4 regions of the Asticcacaulis aquihabitans genome follow, and region 3 is predicted to be linked to each of the others. Evidence: predicted binding sites of a transcription regulator. Region 3 holds the regulator's gene; each other region holds the start of a gene.

Region 1 (3,664 bases), on a different contig from region 3:
GCGCGACGGCCAGCTTCGTGACCTGGCCCGATACCTGTGCGCCAACATTGACCTGTTCGAACGGTTCCAGCGTACCGGACGCCAGAACGGTTTTTTCGACGGTTCCCATGGCGGCGGCCTGGGTGATCAGCTCCGGACGTTTGGGTTTATTGAATACGGTCAGCCAGAGAACAATGACAAGGAGAAGACCGGCCGCAAGACCTGCGAAGGTGAGGAACCGCCTGTTTTTATACCACATGCCTTACGCCGCTATTCCATCTGGATTGCGCCCCCGCAGACCATGTCCATGGCCATTCTACGCAATGACTGTGAAATATCCGTCGTAAAAAAACGATGAGGTTCGATTTTAGGCGGCCACCGCCTCCCAACGCCCGGACGTTTCTGAGCGGAACAAAGCGTCGATGATCCGCATGTTGATGGCGGCATCCTGAATGCCATACGGCAACGGTGCCTCGCCACGGACGGCACGGCTGAAGGCCTCCCCCATCAGTTGGTATTGATTGGAGGGCTGCAAGGTGTGGGTGACCGCGGTGGCGCCGATGAAGGTCTGGCCGTCGTCGACGGTGATGACCTGCGGCGCATCGGGCGGCTGGTTGAAGGGGATGGATAGGCTGAGGCGCGCCTTGTCGCCATAGACGGTGACGCTTTGCGCCGGCGCCAGCGCGGTCGAGACGGCGAAGGTCAGTTGCCGTCCTCCGCCAAAATCGAGCAGGCCGGAGGTCAGGGTATCCGTCCCGAACGTTTTGTCGCGACTGATCAGCGCCATCACACGCACTGGATCAGCCTCGAAAAAGAAACGCCCGGCCACAATGGGATAGCAGCCGATGTCCATCAGGCCGCCGCCGCCCCATTCGACCTTGTTGCGGATATTGGCCGGGTCGGTGTTGTTGTAGCTGAACTGCGACTGGATGATGCGCGGCGTGCCTATGCTGCCCTCGCGGATCAAGCGGCGGGCCTCCAGCCATTGTAGGGAATGGCGCACCATGAAGGCTTCCATGATGTGGACTGTCTGCGCCACCTCGCTCAGCTGTCCGATTTCTGCCGCGTTGAGCGCCATCGGTTTTTCGCACAGGACGTGCTTGCCCGCCCGGGCCGCTTCGAGTGTTAGGGGCACATGCAGATGATTGGGCAAGGGATTATAGATGACGTCGATTTCGGGGTCGTCGATCAGGTCCTGGTAGGCGCCGTAGGCGGTATCCAGCCCTAAGGTGTCTGCCGCTGCGCGTGCCGCCGTTGCATCGCGTGACGCAATCCCCTTCACGTGGATTTCGTCACTTTGCATCAGCGCCGGAATGACCTTTTTGACGCCGATCCTGGCCGTGCTAAGTACACCCCATACCGTCTTTTTCATCACGACAGTCTTTCGATCAGCGCCATGGCGGCGGCGGGGTTGCGCGTTTTGTAACCGCTTATAACGTAAAGATAGACATCGTGCGGACGGGGCGGCTGTTTCGCGCCGAAGGTGTCCAGATCGTTCGGCACTTGTCCTTCCGACAGGGCGCGGGCGCGATACGCCCATTCGTCGAGCGCCTGCTCGCTATAGCCCTTCTCGTGCTGGTCGGTGGTGCCCATGATGCGGACATAGGCGAAATCCGCTGTCAGATCGGCAATGACCGGAAATTCAGAATCGGCTCCGGTGATAATGGCCACACCGTAATGACTGGCCAGGTCGACAAATTCCTTACAGCCAAAGCTGGGGTGGCGCACCTCGACCGCGTGGCGCAGGCGGACGCCATCAACCTCAGGCGGCAGCAGTTTGAAGAAGGTTTCGAAATCCGCCGGATCGAATTTTTTCGTCGCCATGAATTGCCAGTTGATCGGGCCCAGCTTTTCCTTGAGTTCGCTGATGCCACTGTTCAGGAAACGATCGACGCTGTCCTTCGATTCAGCCAAGTTCTTACGGTTGGTGGCGTAGCGGGTGCCCTTGACTGCGAAGACGAAATTGTCCGGGGTTTCGGCGCGCCATTTCTGGAAGGACGCCGGCTTTTGCGCGCCATAATAGGTGCCGTTGATCTCGATCGAGGTCAATTTAGAGGATGCATATTCCAGCTCGCGCTTTTGCACCAAGCCTTCCGGATAGAAGGGGCCGCGCCACTCCTCATAGGTCCAGCCGCCGATACCGACATAGATGGTCATGTTTTCCTCCTGCTGACACGTATCGCCTAAACGCGTGCCAAACTATGCTATGGCATGGCAACGCATTTGTGGCAGTAATTTTTCATGTTCACTTTATGTTCTTGATGTGGCATGAGTCAAATGGTTATGGACGACGAACAGCCCGCGCCGACACGAAAGATCATCCATATCGACATGGATGCGTTTTTTGCGTCGGTTGAACAGCGCGACAGTCCCGACCTGCGCGGCAAGCCCGTGGCCGTGGGCGGCGGCTCCGAACGCGGGGTCGTGGCCGCAGCGTCGTACGAGGCGCGCAAGTTCGGTGTTTATTCCGCCATGCCGTCGGTAACGGCGCGCCGTAAATGCCCCGATCTCATCTTCGTCAAGCATCGCTTCGAGGTCTATAAGGCGGTATCGCGCCAGATCCGCGATATTTTCGAAGACTACACCCCTTTGGTCGAGCCTCTGTCGCTCGACGAAGCCTATCTCGACGTCACCGAAAATCTGAAGGGCATGTCGTCCGCCACGGAAATCGCCGAGGAGATTCGCGCGCGCATCTGGGAGGCAACGCAATTGACGGCGTCTGCGGGCGTTTCCTATAACAAATTCCTGGCCAAGCTGGCCTCCGATCAGAACAAGCCCAACGGCCTGTTCGTTATCAAGCCGGCCATGGGGCCTGTTTTCGCCGCCGCCCTGCCGGTCAAGAAATTTCACGGCATTGGTCCGGCGACGGCGGCCAAGATGAACCGGCTGGGCCTGTTCAGCGGCCAGGACATACGCAACCAGACACTCGATTTCCTGGAGCAGCATTTCGGCGTCTCAGGGCGCTACTATTACGGCATTTCGCGCGGGATCGACCATCGCCAGGTCAAGCCCAACCGGGAACGCAAATCGATTGGTGCTGAGAACACCTTCTTCACCGACACGACCGATTTCGATACGGCCTGGAGCTTCCTGGAACCATTGATCGACAAGGTCTGGCGCTATGTCGATGCCAATCAGATCAAGGGGCGCACTGTCACGCTCAAGGTCAAGTTCAGCGACTTCCGCATCATTACGCGCAGCCGATCAGGTCTGGCGCCGGTCGCCAACAGGGCCGAACTGACCGCCTTTACTCGCACGCTTCTGGAAGGTGTTTTCCCTGTCGCCAAGGGGATCCGGCTGCTGGGCGTATCGATGTCGTCCCTGGGCGAGAAGGATCATCCGCAGGCTGAACAACTGAGCCTGTCGCTTTAGTGTGAAACTGGGTGTTGGTAACCCGACATCCGACTCGCGGAATCGCGGCGCCTTCGCTAAAAGCAGGGCATGGCCAAGCTTTATTTCTCCTATTCGACCATGAACGCGGGCAAATCGACCTTGCTTCTGCAGGCAGCCCATAACTATCGCGAACGCGGCATGACCGTGCTGATGTATACCTGCGCGGCCTATGCTGACGGACCGCAAGGCGTCATCAGTTCGCGCCTCGGTATCTCGGAACCAGCCGAACTCTATAGCGACGGTGACGATCTGTTTCAGAGCATCCGCGATCACCTGGAAGCCGACCGGATCG
Region 2 (3,664 bases), on a different contig from region 3:
GCAAGCTGTCCAGCTTCAATGCCTATGTCGAAGGCTGGGCGCTCTACGCCGAACAATTGGCGGGTGAGATGGGCCTGTACGACAGCGATCCGGCGGGCCGCATCGGCTATTTGCATGACGCCCTCTTCCGGGCAGTGCGGCTCGTGGTCGATACGGGTATGCACAGCATGGGCTGGAGCCGCGAACAGGCCATAACCTACATGGTCGATACCGCCGGCAAGGCGCCGGGTGAGGCGGCTGCCGAAATCGAGCGATATTGCGTCTGGCCCGGCCAGGCCCTGGGCTACATGGTGGGCAAGATCGAATGGCTGAAGCTGCGTGACGCAGCCAGCGCAAAGCCGGGCTTTGATATCAAGCGCTTCCACGACACCGGTTTGTTATGCGGCGCCGTGCCGTTGGACGTCCTGGACGATGTCTATAAGGCCGCTGGCCTGATTTGAATGTGACCTATATCTGCGTGCCCGGACATACCGGCGTGTAAGAGGAGAGACTATGATGATGAACCGCCGGAACATGCTTGCAGGCGCCACGGCGCTGACCGCCATTGCCGCCACCTCGGCTTGCTCGACCAAGCCGAAGACCGACCTGCCAGCCAAGCTCAACGCCACGTTCCAGTCGATGTACGACGAAACGGTCGCCAATTCGCCGATGCTGGCCACCTCACTCGGGCTCGACAAGGGCAAGCTGGCGGGGCTCAAGTCCAAGCTTGATCCCGCCACGCCGGAAGAGCGCGCCCGTCTGACGGCCTATTACGAGAAATCGGCTGCTGCGCTGAAGGCCATCGACCGCACGAAGCTTACCGGCATGGACCGGATCAATTACGACGCCGTCCTGTGGGATACCGAAACGACGCTGGAAGGCTACAAGTCGAGCAAATTCGGTGACGGCGGCACCTATTGGGGGCCATATCCGATCACGCAATTGACCGGTCAGTATCAGTATGTGCCGGACTTCCTCGACAGCCAACACAGTGTCGAAACCAAGGACGACGCCGACGCGTACCTGTCGCGCCTCAGCCAGTACGCGACGGTGCTGGACCAGGAAACGGCCCGTTTCAACGACAGTATCGCTGCAGGCATTGTGCCGCCGGACTTCGCCCTGCAAAAGGCGATCCGTCAGATGCAGAGCCAGGCGAGTGCGAAGGCCGATGTTTCGCCGCTGGTGCAATCATTGGCGCGCCGGACCAAGGAAAAAGGCATAGCCGGCGATTGGACCGCGACGGCGACCAAGACCTATCAGGATGCCGTCATTCCGGCCCTGTCCCGCCAGATTGATGCGCTAAAAGCGGCGCTGCCCAAGGCGACGCATGACGCCGGTGTGTGGCACGTGCCGGACGGCGACGCGCGCTATGCCTTTGGGGTCAAAGCCAATACCTCGACCAATATGACGCCGGATGAAATTCACCAGATCGGCCTGGACAAGGTAAAGGAGATCGACGCCGAACTGGAAAAGATCATGCAGGCGCACGGCATGACCAAGGGGACGACGGGCGAACGCATGGCCGCCATGACCAAGGACCCGCAGTTCATCTATCCCAACACAGATGCGGGCAAGGACAAGCTCCTGGCCGATCTCAACAAACAGATCGATGTCGTTTTTGCCAAGCTGCCGCAATATTTCGGCGTGCTGCCGAAATCGAAGGTCACGGTCAAGCGCGTACCGAAAGCGACGGAGCTCGGTGCGCCCGGCGGGTATTACCAAGGCGCGTCGCTCGACGGATCGCGCCCCGGCGCCTATTACATCAATCTGCGTGACACGGCCGAAGTGCCGTCATGGACCTTGCCGACGCTCACCTATCACGAGGCGATCCCGGGCCACCACATGCAGATTTCGATCCAGCAGGAAAACAAGAACCTGCCGGAACTGCGCAAGATTTCGGGTTTCAACGCCTATATCGAAGGCTGGGCGCTCTATGCCGAACAACTGGCCGGCACCGATATGGACATGTACGCCGATGACCCGTTCGGCCATATCGGCTACCTGCATGACGCCATGTTCCGCGCCTGCCGACTGGTCGTCGACACTGGCATGCACCACAAGAAGTGGTCGCGTGAACAGGCCATGGACTTCATGAAGACCTATACGGGCGACCTCAACGAGACCGAGATCGAACGCTATGCCGTATGGCCGGGCCAGGCCCTGGGCTATATGGTCGGCAAGATCCAGTGGTTGAAATTGCGCGAAGCCGCCAAGACGAAGGCCGCTGCCAGCTTCGACATCAAGAAATTCCACGACACCGGCCTGTTGTGCGGCGCCGTGCCGCTGGCAGTTCTGGAGCAGGTCTATCAAGACGCCGGACTGATTTAAGTCGGGCGCGAGCTATGCGTGCTGGCGGCTATCGATTGAGGTAGCGCCAGCAGCATGCTGTAGCCCCCTGAATCTATTACCGTTTCAAAATTGTTCTCATGGCGCGTAGAGAACATATTGCGAACATGGAACAAATGGGGTACAAGAAATTCTCACGACGAAAGAAACAAACCCCAGCCGGGGAATCGTGACATAGAAGGGTTTGGTTATGTCATCTCAAGCGGTGTTGAAATTGGTAGGTAAAAACGAAGGTGAAAAGCAGCGCGCTCTGGAAGCGGCGCTGGCGCAGATAGATCGTGCGTTCGGCAAGGGCTCGGTCATGAAGCTCGGCGCGAACGGCAAGGTCCAGGAGATCGAGTCGATTTCCACGGGCTCGCTCGGTCTCGACATGGCGCTCGGTATCGGCGGTTTGCCCAAGGGCCGCGTGATTGAAATCTACGGTCCAGAATCGTCTGGCAAGACGACTCTGGCCCTGCACACGGTTGCGGAAATCCAGAAGCAGGGTGGCACGGCGGCCTTTGTCGACGCAGAACACGCGCTTGATCCCACCTATGCGCAGAAGCTGGGCGTTAATCTGGATGATCTTTTGGTGTCGCAGCCCGATAACGGTGAGCAGGCGCTCGAAATTACCGATACCCTGGTCCGTTCCGGGGCTATTGATATCGTCGTCATCGACTCTGTCGCGGCTCTGACGCCCCGTGCTGAAATCGAAGGTGATATGGGGGACAGCCTGCCGGGCCTTCAGGCGCGTCTGATGTCGCAGGCTTTGCGTAAGCTGACCGGCTCGATCTCCAAGTCCAAGTGCATTGTTATCTTCATCAACCAGATTCGCATGAAGATTGGGGTTATGTACGGCTCCCCTGAAACCACGACGGGCGGCAATGCGCTGAAATTCTACGCTTCGGTCCGTCTTGATATCCGTCGCACCGGCGCCATCAAGGTGCGCGATGAGAACATCGGCAACAGCGTCAAGGTCAAGGTGGTCAAGAACAAGATCGCGCCGCCTTTCCGTGAAGTCGAATTTGATATCCTGTTCGGCCAGGGCATTTCCAAGATTGGCGAAATCATTGATCTCGGCGTTAAGGCCGGCATCGTTGAAAAGTCGGGATCCTGGTATTCTTATAATTCGACCCGTATCGGCCAGGGCCGCGACAATGCTCGTGATTTCCTTAAGGCGAACCCCGACATGGCCAAAGAAATCGAGAACGGCATCCGCAAGAAGTCTGACACCTTGTCAGAAGAATTGCTGGGCGTACCGGAACCGGATGCCAACGAAGGCGATGAGTCGCTGTAGGATTTGATGGCGCGGTCCAAACCCATGCTTCCGCACCATCGGTGAAGAAGACGCTCTGAGAAG
Region 3 (3,664 bases):
TGCATATGGCCATTGTTGGCGGATTTATCTTCTTTACGCTGCGGATTGTTATGGCCGCTGTCCCCTGGCTGGCGGTGCGCATACCGGTCAAGAAATGGGCGGCCGCTTTGAGTATCGTCTGCGTTCTGCTCTACCTGGCCATTTCTGGATCGCCAGCCCCGGCGGTCCGTTCCGCCGTGGTGGCCTGTGTCGCGTTCGGAGCCATTTTAGTCGATCGCCGGGCGCTGAGCCTGCGGGCCTTGGCCATAGCTGCCATCGTCGTCATCTGCCTCACACCCGAAGCCGTGATCCAGCCGGGGTTTCAGATGTCATTCAGCGCGACCGCCGCCTTGCTGGCCTTGGCTGAGGGCATGAAGCCGCCCATGCGTGAAATCAGCGTGCCCGTTTGGATCCGGGCCATTCAGGCGACCGCCCGCGGTATCTGGCTGTCGCTGCTGGCCTCCATGGTGGCGACCGCCGCAACAACGCCATTTGCCATCGCCTATTTCAATCGGTTCTCGGTCTACGGCCTGTTGTCAAACCTTTTTGAGGCGCCTGTCACGACCTTTGTCGTCATGCCGTCTCTCGCCATGGGCACGACGATGTCCGCCACGCCCTTCGGATGGCTGTTCCTGCGTGTGGCGGGTGCCGGGTTATGGGTTATTGAGCGCATTGCCGCCATTACGGCGGACTTGCCCTATGCGGTCATCACCTGGCCATCGGCACCGGCTTACGTCCTGCCTATTTCTTTTTTGGGATTGTTATGGATTTGTTTGGTACGGGGAAAAACGCGATGGGTCGGCTTGATTGCGGCGTCAACTATCTTGTGGTGGCCGCGTGTGCCGCCTCCGGACATTTGGGTGGATGCGGAGGGGGGCAATGCCGCCGTCCGTACCGCCGCCGGCGCTTACGTCCTGCGATCAAAGGTACGGCAATATGGCTTCGAGCAGTGGACACAACACTATGGCCTAGCGGTGCTGGATGAGATTAAGCGGAGTGAAAACTATGCCTGCAAGGGATATGGCTGCGTTCCGCTCGCCCAGCCGCGCGTTGGGTTCTGGTTCAGCAACAAGCCGCCAAAACCCGCGCGTTTGAATGAATTGTGCCAGGCAAGCGATCTGATCGTTCTGCGCAACCCCATGGGGGATTGGCCGGCCGAATGCGCCAGGGTTAACCGCATCAGCGCCGGCGATTTTCGTCGCCTTGGCGCCATGGAACTGACTCACACAGAAAAGGGCTGGGCCATCAAGGCAGCCCAGCCCCTAAGAGGCAAACGCTATTGGTCCAGTCCTTCGGAAGCAGAAGGCGGTATCAGTGACTAGAGCATTCGTCGGCTTAGTTGACCGCCTTATGGCTCTAATCTTTTGTAACGCCTCATGTTTTCCGAAAAGTGGGGTCCACTTTTCGGCATGAGGCTCTAATGGTAACGACGCATCAGGCCGACGAGGCGGCCCTGAACCTTGACCTGACCATCATTGTAGATTTGCGTCTTGTAATTCGGATTAGCGGCTTCGAGGGCAATGGATCCACCCTTCTTGCGAAGGCGCTTAAGGGTGGCGGTTTCGTCATCGACCAAGGCAACGACGATTTCACCGGTCTGGGCCGTGTCGGTCTTCTTGATGACAACAAAGTCGCCATTGAGAATACCGGCATTGATCATCGAATCGCCTTCGATTTCGAGCAGGTAGTGTTCTCCGGCGCCCAGCATGGATTCCGGTACGCGTAACCGGTCGCGCTCCTGGCCCATGGCCTCGATCGGTACGCCGGCAGCAATCTTGCCAAGCAGCGGCAGTTCACGCGTATCATCGTTCGAGGGCTTGACGGGGTCTGCAGCGGCCGGGCGCGTGCCTTCGACGACCTGAGGCACAAAGGCTTGACGGCCGCGCGGCGGCGCTGACGTGGTGGCCTGATCGGGCAATTTAATAACTTCAAGCGCCCGGGCACGGTGTGCGAGCCGACGTATAAAGCCGCGTTCTTCCAAGGCGGTAATCAAACGATGGATGCCCGACTTGGACGCCAGATCCAGCGCTTCCTTCATTTCGTCGAAAGAGGGGGAAACGCCGCCTTCCTTGATGCGTTCGTGAATGAACATCAGAAGTTCGCGTTGTTTGGTCGTCAGCATGGGACACCTTCGTGTAAACTGGTTCGCAAAATGCGGAACAAGTCATGAACCTACGAATGATGTTCTATATGTGTTCTTATTAATGTCAAGCTAACGATAATAGATTTTTTGTCGCCGCAGTGACGTCGCCTTGGCGCATCAGGCTTTCGCCGACCAGCATGGCGGTGGCGCCGGTACGCGCGAGGCGTTTGACGTCGTACGGTGTGAAAATGCCGCTTTCGGCGACGAGAATGTGATCTTTCGAAACCGAGTGCGCCAAGGTCTCCGTCACCGCCAGATCGACGTGAAAATCCCTGAGATTACGATTATTTATGCCGATCAGCTTGGATTTGAGTTTCAGAGCCCTGTCCATTTCTGCTGCGTCATGCACTTCGACCAGCGCATCCATGCCATAATGCTGGGCGCAGTCGATGAGGTCCGCAGCCAGTTCGTCATCTATCATGGCCATGATGACCAGAATGGCATCGGCGCCGATGGCCCGCGATTCGGTCACCTGCCAGGTGTCGACAAGAAATTCCTTACGGATGCAGGGCAATGACACAGCGGCCCGTGCGGCCTGAAAATGCGATTCGTGTCCCATGAAGGACGGATTATCGGTCAGGATCGACAGGCAGGAGGCCCCGCCGGCTTCATAGGCGCGGGCCAGTGCAGGCGGATCGAAATCTTCACGAATCAAGCCTTTTGACGGGCTGGCCTTCTTGATTTCGGCGATGAGTGAGAGATTGTCAGGCTGCTTGTTGGCGACCAGAGCCTTGGCAAACCCGCGAGGTGGACCGACCTCATCTATTTGCGCCTCAAGGTCGTCCAGCGTCACATGCGTACGCCGCGTCGCGACGTCTTCGCGCTTGTAGGTAGCGATCTTGTCGAGAATGTCCAGCATATCGTCTCCTTGGGTAGCGACCTTGGACGCTAGCACGGCGTGCGTTCACAGAGCAGCAACAGTTATGTTATGTGAATGTTATGACGCTTTTGTCGCCGCAATCAGCGTGTCTAGCGCGCTGCGTGCGCGGCCATCGTCAATGACGTTTGCCGCCAGTTCCACGCCTTCGCGCAGGGTCTCCACCTTGTCGGCCACCAGGAAGGCGGCCGCTGCGTTCAGCATGACGATATCGCGATACGCCCCGGTCTTGCCGTCGAGCAGAGCGGACAGTTCGGCGGCATTGTATTCGGGGGCGCCACCCGTGATGTCGGCCAGAGCCGCGCGGGGCAAGCCGACCGCTTCGGGCGTGATCTTGAACAGGCGGACAAACCCGTCCTTCCATTCGGCGACATCGGTTTCACCGGTCGTTGTCAGCTCATCCAGGCCGGATCCGTGCACAGACCAGGCTTTAGTGGCGCCGAGTTGACCCAGCGCCTGAGCGATCGGTTCAACAAAACGCGGCGAGGGGACGCCCACAACCTGACGCTTGGCACCGGCTGGGTTACTGAGCGGCCCCAGCAGGTTGAAGATGGTGCGAAACCCGAGTTGCTGGCGGATCGGCGAAACATGCCGCATGGCGCCGTGATGCGCCTGGGCAAAGAGGAAGCAGATGCCAGCGTCGTCCAAGGCTTTACGTTGTTGTT
Region 4 (3,664 bases), on a different contig from region 3:
CGATAAGGGCCAGATGGTGCCGTTCACAGCCTTCGCCACCTCGCACTGGGAATTCGGCTCGCCACGTCTGGAACGCTATAACGGTGCTCCTTCCATGAACCTTCAGGGCATGGCCGCGCCGGGCAAGTCTTCGGGTCAGGCCATGGCTGAAATGGAAAAGATCATCGCCTCCCTGCCGCCTGGCATCTCCTATGAATGGACCGGCCTATCGCTCCAGGAAAAGCAGTCCGGCGCAGAAGCCCCGATGCTGTACGCCCTGTCGATCTTCGTCGTCTTCATTCTTCTGGCGGCGCTATATGAAAGCTGGTCGATCCCGATCGCCATCGTCATGGTGATCCCGCTCGGTGTGCTCGGCGCGCTTGCCGCCACCATGCTGCGCGGACTGTCCAACGACATCTACCTTCAGGTCGCGCTTTTGACCATCATCGGCCTGAGTTCGAAAAACGCCATCCTGATCGTGGAATTCGCCAAGCATAACCACGAAAAAGGCATGAGTCTGATCGACGCCACCCTGGAAGCCGTCCGTGTCCGCCTGCGCCCGATCATCATGACCTCGCTGGCCTTTACCTTCGGCATCCTGCCCCTCTTCTTCGCCAATGGCGCGGGGTCGGGTAGCCAGAACGCCATCGGCACCGGCCTAGTCGGCGGTATCCTGTCGGCGACTCTGCTGGCCATCTTCTTCATCCCGCTCTTCTTCGTCATCGTTGAAAAGATCTTCAAGGCCGACGAAAAGCATCTGAAGAAAATGGCGCTCGAGCGCGAAGCCATGGCCATGCTCGACAAGCCCGACACCGACAGCAAGGGACACTAAGATGACCGCATTCGTCAAAATCACCCTGCTCGGCGCCGCCAGCGCGATCGTTCTGAGCGCCTGCACGATGTCACCTCGCTATGAACGCGGTGCCCTGCCCGTGCCAAGCCAGTTCCCGACGGCGGTCACCGCCACCGGCGCATCGGCCGACACCCTGCCCTGGCGTCAGGTCTTCCTCGATCCGCGCCTGCAAGGCGTCATCGATCAAGCCCTGACCAACAACCGCGACCTGCGGGTTGCAATCCTGAACGTCGACAAGGCGCGGTCGCAGTACCGCATCCAGCGGGCCAGCCTGTTTCCGGCTGTGAACGCTACCGTTGCCGGCAGCCGCGGCAATACCGGTACGGTCGACACCAACGGCAATCCGGTCGGTACGACCGAAGCCTACTCCGCCTCGGTCGGCGCTTCGTGGGAAGTCGATCTGTTCGGCCGCGTGCGGTCGCTCAACCAAGCCGCCCTGCAAAGCTATTTCGCCGTGGCCGAAAATCGAAAGGCGGCACAGATCAGCCTGATTTCCGCCGTTGCATCGGCCTGGCTCAACCTGGCCGCCGATCAGGAGCAATTGCGCCTGTCGCAGCAAACCCTGCGCCTGCGCGAAGAAAGCCTGAACCTGACGCAAAAGCGCTTCGATGTCGGCGCGACAGATCAGATGATTCTTCGCCAGACCCAGGTGCTGACTGAACAAGCGCGCGCCGATGTCGCCAGCCTCACCGCCACGGTACAGCAGGACAGGAACGCCCTGCGCCTGCTCGTTGGCGCGGAAGTGACGCCGGATCTTCTGCCCGACGCCTTCCCGGATAATGCCGTGCTGGCCAATCTGCCCGTCGGCGTACCGTCGGACATTTTGCTGAAGCGGCCGGACGTGATGGCGGCGGAATACAGCCTCAAGTCGGCAAATGCAAATATCGGTGCCGCCCGAGCGGCGTTCTTCCCTAGCATTTCGCTTACGGCCAGCGCCGGCAAGGCCTCCAGCGACCTGGGCAAGCTGTTCGATGGGATCGATACCTGGACGTTCGCCCCGTCCATTTCCGTGCCGATCTTTGCCGGTGGCGCAAATGCCGCCAATCTGTCGGCCAGCAAGACCAGCCGCGACATCGCCGTGGCCCAGTATGAAGGCGCGATCCAGTCCGCCTTCCGCGATGTGGCCGACCAGTTGGCCACCCGCGCCACCATCGACGATCGCCTGACGGCCCAGACGCGAGTCGTCGAGGCGGCAACGGACAGCAATACCCTGGCCCAGGCGCGCTTCGATCGCGGCGTCGATTCCCGGTTGACCCTGACCGATTCCGAACGCACTCTGTACAGCGCGCAGCAGCAATTGATCAGCATTCGCCTGGTTCGCACCTTGAACCTGATTAATCTCTATGCGGCGCTCGGTGGCGGCCTGAACTAGCTCCGCCCCACTTCTCAGGGCAATGAGTCGAGACGTTAACAAACGTCTTGACTCTTGCGTCATATGAGAACAAAAAGTGAACAATATGCCGAAGAACTCGGTGAGGATATTGTTCCATGTTGAAGCCTGTTCCTAGCGACCTTGCACACCTGCGCCAGCATATCGCAACGCTGGACGGCAGCCTGCATGCGTCCGGCGCCCTGCCGTTCGGCGTTGACGCCATAGATCGTCACCTGCCGGGCGGGGGACTGGCGCTGGGCGCCGTTCATGAAATCGCGGGGCGGGACGGCGGGGGTGTCGATGCGGCGGCCGCGGCCCTGTTTGCCGCCGGCATAGCCGCGCGAACACACGGTCAGATCCTGTGGTGCGTAACCCAATCCGATCTGTTTGCACCGGGCCTGGCTCAGGTCGGGCTGACGCCAGACCGGGTGATCTATGTCGAAGCCCGCGATGAAAAGTCGGTTCTGGCCTGTTGCGAGGAAGGTTTGCGCCACGGCGGCGTCACAGCCGTCGTAGGCGAAGTGGCGAAACTGTCGATGATGGTGTCTCGGCGGCTGCAACTGGCGGCGGAAGCGTTCGGCACCCTGGGCCTCATTGTGCGCCGCTGGAAACAGGAAAGAGGCGCGGCTGATTATGGCCAGCCGACAGCGGCGACCACCCGATGGCGCATTTCGGCCACCCCTTCCGCGCCCTTGCCGGTCGCTGGCATTGGACGGGCGCGCTGGCATCTGGAACTGCTGCGATGCAAGGGCGGCCATAGCGCCGAATTCGATGTGGAGGCGTGCGATGGCAAGACTTGTCTCGCTCTGGCTGCCCCGCTGGTCCACCGACCGGCTCAGGCGTCAGATGCACAGTTGCGCGCCGCCTCCTGAGGGGCCGCTTATCTTGAAAGGAACGGACGGCCGACGTCGCGTGGTCGTCGCCGTGGATCGCGCGGCGCGGCAGGCGGGCCTGTATCCCGGCATGGCGCTTACCAAGGCGCAGGCACTCGTGGCGGGTCTGGCCATCCACGATGCCGACCCTAAGGCCGATCGCGACGGGCTGGAGCGGCTGGCGCAATGGGCGCTGCGCACCTTTTCCCCCCTTGTGGCTGTCGATCCACCGGACGGTCTGGTGATGGATGTGACCGGGGCGGCGCATCTGAAAGGCGGAGAAGCCGCCCTGCTGGACGGGCTGATTCAGGCCCTGGCCGCGCAGGGTATCGAAGCGCGCGCCGCCTTGGCCGGTACCTGGGGGGCCGCGCATGCCCTGGCCCGCTTCGGCCCCGGTTCATCCGTCATCACCGCCCCCGGCGAAGAGGACAAATGCCTGCCCGGTCTGCCCATCGCAGCCCTGCGCCTGCCGGGGGACACCGTGCATAGCCTGAGCCTCCTCGGCTTTCAGATCGTCGGAGACCTGGCGGCCCAGCCACGCGCCCCCCTGGTCCATCGCTTCGGGCCTGATATTGCGCGGCGACTGGA

What was found. The regulator LexA, encoded in region 3, represses DNA repair genes until DNA is damaged. The targets are predictions, from matches to a motif close to ATGTTCNCNANNTGTTCT.
Region 1: the regulator LexA is predicted to act here: its motif matches at 2,221-2,238, upstream of dinB (DNA polymerase IV).
Region 2: the regulator LexA is predicted to act here: its motif matches at 2,417-2,434, upstream of recA (recombinase RecA).
Region 4: the regulator LexA is predicted to act here: its motif matches at 2,271-2,288, upstream of RCJ00_RS15725 (ImuA family protein).

Annotation. Positions count from the first base shown of each region.
Region 1 covers NZ_JAVGWM010000004.1:236,494-240,157, forward strand. The annotation lists gene RCJ00_RS15440 (efflux RND transporter periplasmic adaptor subunit) at 1-238, opposite strand, end outside; gene RCJ00_RS15445 (Gfo/Idh/MocA family protein) at 347-1,351, opposite strand; gene RCJ00_RS15450 (DUF72 domain-containing protein) at 1,351-2,136, opposite strand; gene dinB (DNA polymerase IV) at 2,248-3,351, shown strand; gene RCJ00_RS15460 (thymidine kinase) at 3,421-3,664, shown strand, end outside.
Region 2 covers NZ_JAVGWM010000004.1:727,463-731,126, forward strand. The annotation lists gene RCJ00_RS17715 (DUF885 domain-containing protein) at 1-440, shown strand, start outside; gene RCJ00_RS17720 (DUF885 domain-containing protein) at 496-2,307, shown strand; gene recA (recombinase RecA) at 2,516-3,601, shown strand.
Region 3 covers NZ_JAVGWM010000001.1:122,907-126,570, forward strand. The annotation lists gene RCJ00_RS00615 (ComEC/Rec2 family competence protein) at 1-1,301, shown strand, start outside; gene lexA (transcriptional repressor LexA) at 1,397-2,101, opposite strand; gene trpC (indole-3-glycerol phosphate synthase TrpC) at 2,187-2,981, opposite strand; gene trpD (anthranilate phosphoribosyltransferase) at 3,060-3,664, opposite strand, start outside.
Region 4 covers NZ_JAVGWM010000004.1:306,055-309,718, reverse strand. The annotation lists gene RCJ00_RS15735 (efflux RND transporter permease subunit) at 1-811, shown strand, start outside; gene RCJ00_RS15730 (efflux transporter outer membrane subunit) at 813-2,204, shown strand; gene RCJ00_RS15725 (ImuA family protein) at 2,321-3,076, shown strand; gene RCJ00_RS15720 (DUF6504 family protein) at 3,090-3,664, shown strand, end outside.